Regions from separate parts of the Stenotrophomonas sp. 10L48 genome, predicted to be linked through region 1. Evidence: riboswitches for the same ligand, from Rfam matches in the RefSeq annotation. Region 1 holds a riboswitch; the other holds the start of a gene.
The links. Region 1 has a riboswitch for glycine ahead of AC1DCU_RS17935 (trimeric intracellular cation channel family protein). Riboswitches for the same ligand answer to the same signal wherever they lie in the genome.
Positions count from the first base shown of each region.

Region 2: linked by a shared signal. The riboswitch ahead of gcvP (aminomethyl-transferring glycine dehydrogenase) and the one ahead of AC1DCU_RS17935 (trimeric intracellular cation channel family protein) in region 1 are both predicted to bind glycine.

Region 1 is NZ_JBFTIX010000012.1:72,935-76,335, reverse strand. Features, by position in the region: gene AC1DCU_RS17940 (MdtA/MuxA family multidrug efflux RND transporter periplasmic adaptor subunit) at 1-1,086, opposite strand, end outside; gene AC1DCU_RS17935 (trimeric intracellular cation channel family protein) at 1,305-1,922, opposite strand; glycine riboswitch at 2,007-2,110, opposite strand; glycine riboswitch at 2,124-2,213, opposite strand; gene AC1DCU_RS17930 (GIY-YIG nuclease family protein) at 2,254-2,511, shown strand; gene AC1DCU_RS17925 (nuclear transport factor 2 family protein) at 2,584-3,015, shown strand; gene AC1DCU_RS17920 (hypothetical protein) at 3,019-3,401, shown strand, end outside.
Region 2 is NZ_JBFTIX010000007.1:20,115-23,515, forward strand. Features, by position in the region: gene AC1DCU_RS13160 (siderophore-interacting protein) at 1-152, opposite strand, end outside; gene AC1DCU_RS13165 (multidrug effflux MFS transporter) at 294-1,520, opposite strand; glycine riboswitch at 1,820-1,922, shown strand; gene gcvP (aminomethyl-transferring glycine dehydrogenase) at 1,984-3,401, shown strand, end outside.

The DNA of each region.
Region 1 (3,401 bases):
CACCACCTTGTCACCAGCCACCAGGCCGGAACGCACCGCCACGCGTCCGGCGTCGGCCGGACCGAGCACCACCGAGCGACGTTGTGCCTTGTTGTCCTTGTCGACGATGTGCACGTAGTTGCCCTGGCTGCCGAACTGCACGGCGGCATCGGGAATCAGCAGCGCGGGATGCTCACCCAGCTGCAGGCGCACATTGACGAACTGGTTGGGGAACAGCGCCTGGTCGGCGTTGTCGAACTGCGCGCGCAGCTTCAGCGTGCCGGTGGCGGTATCGATGCGGTTGTCGACGCTGGACAGGGTGCCGCTGGCGAGCTGCCGTCGTTCTTCGCGGTCCCAGCTTTCCACCGCCAGCGCCGGCTGCGCCTGCACGGCATCGAGCAGGGCGGGAAGCTCCGGCTCGGGCACGGTGAACAGCACGCTGATCGGCGCCGTCTGCGCCAGCGTGACCAGGCCTTCGGTATCGCTGGCGTGCACCAGGTTGCCTACGTCCAGCCGGCGCAGGCCGACACGGCCGCTGACCGGGGCGATGATGCGCGTGTACTGCAACTGCAGGCGTGCTTCGTCCACCGATGCCTGGTCGCTGAGGCGGCGCCCCTGCAGCTGCCGCACCTTGCTCTGCTGGTCGCTCAGTTCCTGTGCCGACACGTAGTTCTGTCGCTGCAGTTCGCGGTAGCGCTGCAGCTGGCGCTCGGCATTCTCCAGCTCGGCCAGGTTCTGCTGCTGCGTACCCTGTGCGTGCGCAAGCTTCACTTGGTAGGGGCGGGGATCGATCTGTGCCAGCAGGTCGCCGGCGTTGACCTGCTGACCTTCCTGGAAATGCAGGCGCATCAGTTCGCCGTCCACGCGGCTGCGCACCACCACGCTGTGCAGCGGAGTGACCGTACCGACCGCCTTCATCCGCAGCACCAGCGGCTCGGCGCTGGCAAGGGCGATGCGTACAGGCACCGTCTTGCCGCTGCCGGCTTCGCCACTGCCCGCCTCGGCCCGCGGCCACAGCCACCACGCCAGGCCAGCGACAAAGGCAAGACCGGCAACGACCAGCAGCAGGCGGGCACGACGTGAGCGGGAGTTTTCGGCGACAGACATGGGGCATCCTGCGCCCTGCGTGCACGCAGGGTCATGCGGGCCCGTCGGCACCACGAAGGGCCACGGGCAGCGGGGGAGGGGGATTGTCTGGCGGGGCCGCAGGCGCGGCGTGGCTGGATGCCGTCGCGCGTGCGACGGGGCGCCAATGGTAGCGGTTTACGCGGGCGGTCGCCGCGTGACCTTGGTCATGCCACCCCGCCGGTAGTGCCGGCCAGCGCTCAATGTACTTCGTCGTGGTACACGAACTTGGGCATTTCCCAGCGGTAATGGATCGCCAGCAGACGCATGGCGAAACCACCGCCCAGGCAGCACAGGATCGCCGTGGCATCGGCCACGCCCCAGTGCAGCAACAGCAGATACACCGCACCGGTCAGCAGCGAGATGATGGCGTACAGCTCCTTCTGGAAGATCAACGGCACCTCGTTGCAGAGGATGTCGCGCAGCACGCCGCCGAAGGCGCCGGTGAGCATGCCGGCGATCAGCACGATCGGGAGTGCATGGCCGGCCTCGCGCGCGATCGAGCAGCCGATCAGGGTGAAGGCGATCAGGCCCAGGCCATCGAGCACCAGGAAGGTGCGGCGGAAGTGGTGCATCCAGCGCGCCACCCAGGTGGCGATCAGTGCGGCGCACACAGTGAAACCGAGGTACTCCGGGTGTTTCACCCAGCCCAGCGGATAGTGGCCGAGCAGGATGTCGCGCAGCGAGCCGCCACCGAGGGCGGTGACACAGGCGATCATGACCACGCCGAACAGGTCCATGCGGCGGCGGCCGGCAGACAGGGCACCGGTCATGGCTTCGGCGGAAATGGCGATAAGGTAGATGATGGACAGCAGCATGGGACAGGCTCCGGGCGCGGTGGGGCCGGCCATGCGCACATACCGCCACTGCCTGCGCAATGACGGGATGACGATGACCGGTGCCGCTCCCGCTGTCCTTTTGCCTGAGAGTTCAGCGGCGTGAGCCGCGTGCCCCTTCGGCGGATCGTCCCGGGCGTGCCCGGTGACCTCTCTCCAGCTCGGCGAGTCGAATGCATGGTTGGTGGGATTCCAGCCCACCGGCCTGAGCGATCATGGGAGCCTGCGCCTTCGGCGGGCGCCAGCGCGGCGCCTCTCTCCTGCATTCGGTCGCCAGTATATCCGCTGCAGTGCAGCACGGCATAATCCGGCCATGGTTTCGCCCTCCCGCCCGTGGTTCCTGTACCTGCTCGAATGCCGCGACGGCAGCTATTACGCCGGCATCAGCACCGACGTGCAGGCCCGCTTTGCTGCTCACCAGGCCGGCAAGGGGGCCCGCTACACCCGGTCGCGGCCGCCACTGCGGGTCCTGGCGGTGCGTGAGTACCCGGACCGGGCAGCGGCCTCGCGTGCCGAATGGGAGCTCAAGCGGCAGCCGCGCGAACGCAAACTGGCGTGGCTGTTGCAGTAGATCCACGCCATGCGTGGATGGGGCGCATCCGGCCATGCCATGATCGCCCAGCCCTCAGCGCTGGAGACCCGGATGTCCACCGTTGCCCTGTTGTTCGCACTTTCCGCAGCAGCAAGCCCTGCCGCCGACGCCGCCACGATCGCAGCCATCGATGCCACCTGCCACGACTACGTCGACGGTCAACTGGAAGCCGACCCGCAGCGCGTCGCCCGTTCCCTGCATCCGGACCTGGCCAAGCGCGCGGTGCTCGGTGATACACCGGACGAGCGCCTGGGCCTGCGCCGGATGTCGAAGGAAGAGCTGGTTGCGCTGACGAAGCAGGGCGCGTTGAAGACCCCGAAAGATCAATGGGATCGCCGCTGCACGGTGCTGGACGTGACCGGCAACGCCGCATCGGTGCGGCTGGAAACCCCGTGGTTCGTCGACTACTTCCACATGGGCCGCTTCGAGCAGCGCTGGGTCATCGTCAACGCGCTGTGGTACCCGAAGCCGAAGGCGGAGTGACGCATGCGTGCTGCGGGCCGTGCATGGATCGCGCTACTGCTGTTGCTGGCCTTCGTTGACCTGCTACCGGGGCTGTTGTACCTGCTTGGGCTCGCTTGGGTGGAGGGCTGGCCGCAGCCCGCCGACCGCGCGCCCAGTGGTGTGGCGGCATGCAGCAGTGAGCCGCGCATGGGGCACCAACCGATCAACCCCTGGAGCTTCACCGCGCAGTTTTTCGACAAGGATGCGATGAAGAAGAAGGTGCCGGATGTCGAGCGGGAGGCCTACTGGATTGCCCGCCGCCACCTGTGGCGGCAGCCGCAGCACGACATGCTGCGCTGGCACCTGAGCAGCACCGCGTTGGCGATCTGGATCACCCGGCATTGGAGTGCCGCACAGATTGCCGA
Region 2 (3,401 bases), on a different contig from region 1:
GGGAAAAACACCTTGATACGCTGGTCCGGGCCTTCGGTCTTCATGTGCGCCACGTCGGCGCCGGTGAACACCATGCGGTCCAAAGAAGGAGAAAGAACGCGGCGCTCCTTCAGCGCCACCTCGAACAGGCGGTAGGTCTGCTGCGCAGCCATGCGGGTACCTCATGCGACGACATCGGAATGGCTGGCTGTCGTGCACCCACGAACCGGCTCGCTGGAAACCCCAGCCTAATCCCTGCCCGCAGCGCCGCAACGGATCCGCGCGTGATGACGCGCCCTACCCCTGCACGACGCTCAATGCGCCGTGCTGGCTGCCTCTGATGCGCGCTCGCGCTGGTGCTCCCAGTACCAGAACACGAAGCCGGCCGCGAAGAAGCCCGCCTGTCCCAGTGCCAGGTGCAGCGGGTTGTTGTGCAGCAGCGGCGATACCACGCCGGCCACCACGGTGCTGATCATCAGCTGCACGAACGCCTGCAGCGACGACGCCAGGCCGCGCTGCAGCGGATACATGTCCAGCACCGCCAGCGCCAGGATCGGGAAGATCAGCGCCATGCCCATGCCGCCAAGGAAGATCGGCATCACCGCCCACGGCAGCGCGAACTGCGGCGCCAGGGTGACGTAGCCGATGTTCAACACGGCAGAGACCGCACACAGGGTGAAACCGAGCGCGACCTGCCGGGTCGGTGTGCTGTGCCCGGCCATGCGCCCGGACAGGAACGAACCGGTGGTCATGCCGCCGATGGTGGGAATGAACAACCACGCAAAGCCACCTTCACCCAGATGCAGGTGCTGCATCACGATGGCCGGCGCCGAGGAGATGTACAGGAAGATGCCGCCGAACCCGATGCTGCCGGCCAGGGCCAGGCGCAGGAACCGCGGGTTGAAGCCGATGCGCACGTAATCGCGCAGCAACGTGCGTGGCGACAGGGCGATCCGCGCCTCCACCGGATGGGTTTCCGGCAGGAAGCGCGCGGTGGCCGCCAGCAGCACCAGCGCGAATACCACCAGGAACCAGAAGATCAGCGGCCAGCCGGCACCGCTGAGCAGGATCCAGCCACCGATGATCGGCGCGATGGCCGGGGCGATACCGAACAGCATCGACACCTGGCTCATCAGCCGCTGCGCGTCGTGGCCGTGGTACAGATCGCGGATCACCGCGCGGCCGACGATCATGCCCACGCCGGCGGACAGGCCCTGCAGTGCGCGGAACGCCAGCAGCGTGGTCAGGTCGGTAGACAACGCACAGCCCACCGAGGCGCCGACGAAGATCACCAGGCCGCCGAGGATCACCCGCTTGCGTCCCCACGCATCGGACAGCGGGCCATGGGCCAGGCTCATCAGGCCGTAGAACAGCAGGTAGACGCTGATGGTCTGCTGCACCGCCACCTCGTCCACCGCCAGGCGCTGGGCCAGCTGCGGAAACGCGGGAAAGATGGTGTCGATCGAGAACGGACCGAACATGGCCAGGCCAGCGAGCAACAGGGCCATGCGGCGGGTGGAAGGAGCAACGGCGGCGGTCATCGGGCAAGCGTCCGGCAGGGCCATGCATGACACGCACGGCGGGCGCCGATCCCCTGCAGCAGGGACGGCGCCAGATGAATACGAGAATCCCACCATCATAGGTGGGGAATGCGCGCGATGCCATGCACGGATGCACAGAACGCACGCCCGGGCCATCGGCCATTCAGCCCCGTGAGGCCAGCCCGGGCCACCGTCAGGCGCCGGCAACGAGCTATAATCGGCGGGCAACACGGTGGGAGAAGCAGGTCACCGCTGCCGAAGGCGCAACGCCCGTAATCGCTCAGGCCCGATACCACCCGTAACAGAACTCTGGAGAGACCGGTTCGATCCGGCGCCGAAGGGGCACGAAGCTGCGGTTTTCCGCGCTTTTAAACTCTCAGGCAAAAGGACAGAGGGGCGCCCGCAGACCGCCGACCGGCGGCTTGTGCCCGTGCGTGTGCCCTTTCCTGACGGATCCTTCGCCATGTCCCAGAACACCCCTTCCCTGCGTGAGCTCGAGCACCATTCGGCGTTCGTCGAGCGCCACATCGGCCCCAACGATGCCGAGATCGCGCAGATGCTCGGCGTCATCGGCCACGCCTCGCTGGATGCGATGACCGATGCCATCGTGCCGGCCAAGATCAAGTCGCCGGCACCGCTGGCGCTGCCGGAGTCGATCACCGAAGTGCAGGCGCTGGCGAAGATCCGCGCGATCGCCGACAAGAACACCGTGCTGCGCAGCTTCATCGGCCAGGGCTACTACGGTACCCACACGCCGAACGTGATCCTGCGCAACATCCTGGAAAACCCGGCCTGGTACACCGCCTACACCCCGTACCAGGCGGAAATCTCGCAGGGCCGCATGGAAGCGCTGATCAACTTCCAGACCCTGTGCGCCGACCTGACCGGCATGGAAATCGCCAACGCCTCGCTGCTGGACGAAGCCACGGCCGCCGCTGAAGCGATGACCCTGGCCAAGCGCTCGGCCAAGTCGAAGTCGGACACCTTCTTCGTGCACGACGCCGTGCACCCGCAGACGCTGGAACTGCTGCGCACCCGCGCCGAGCCCATGGGCATCGTGCTGCGCGTGGGCACCCCGGCCGAAGCGCTGGAAGCGGAAGCCTTCGGCCTGCTGCTGCAGTACCCGGACACCTTCGGCCAGGTGGGCGACTACAAGGCGCTGGTCGATGCCGTGCACGCGCGCGGCGGCCTGGTGGCCGTGGCCACCGACCTGCTGGCACTGACCCTGCTGGCCGCCCCGGGCGAATGGGGTGCGGACATCGTGGTCGGCAACAGCCAGCGTTTCGGCGTGCCGTTCGGCTTCGGTGGCCCGCATGCTGCGTTCATGGCCTGCCGTGACGCCTACAAGCGTTCGATGCCGGGCCGCCTGATCGGCGTCTCGATCGACGCACAGGGCAACCCGGCCTACCGCCTGACCCTGCAGACCCGCGAACAGCACATCCGCCGCGAGAAGGCCACCTCCAACATCTGCACCGCACAGGTGCTGCTGGCGGTGATGGCCTCGATGTATGCCGTCTACCACGGTCCGGAAGGCCTGACCCGCATCGCCCGCCGCACCCATCGCCTGGCCGCCATCCTGGCCAGCGCGCTGCGCACTGCCGGTGTGCAGGTCGGTGCCGACTTCTTCGACACGCTGCACGTCACCGGTGTCGACGCCGACGCGATCCATGCCAAGGCCCGTGCCGCCGGCTACAACCTGCGTGCGATCGACAGCAGTTCGGTCGGCATCAGCCTGGACGAGACCGCCACCCGCGCCGACATCGTCGCCGTAGGCGCGCTGTTCGGTGCCACCGTTGATGTGGACGCGCTCGATGCCAGCACCGCCGATGCGCTGCCGGCCGGCCTGCTGCGCCAGTCCGCGTTCCTGACCCACCCGGTGTT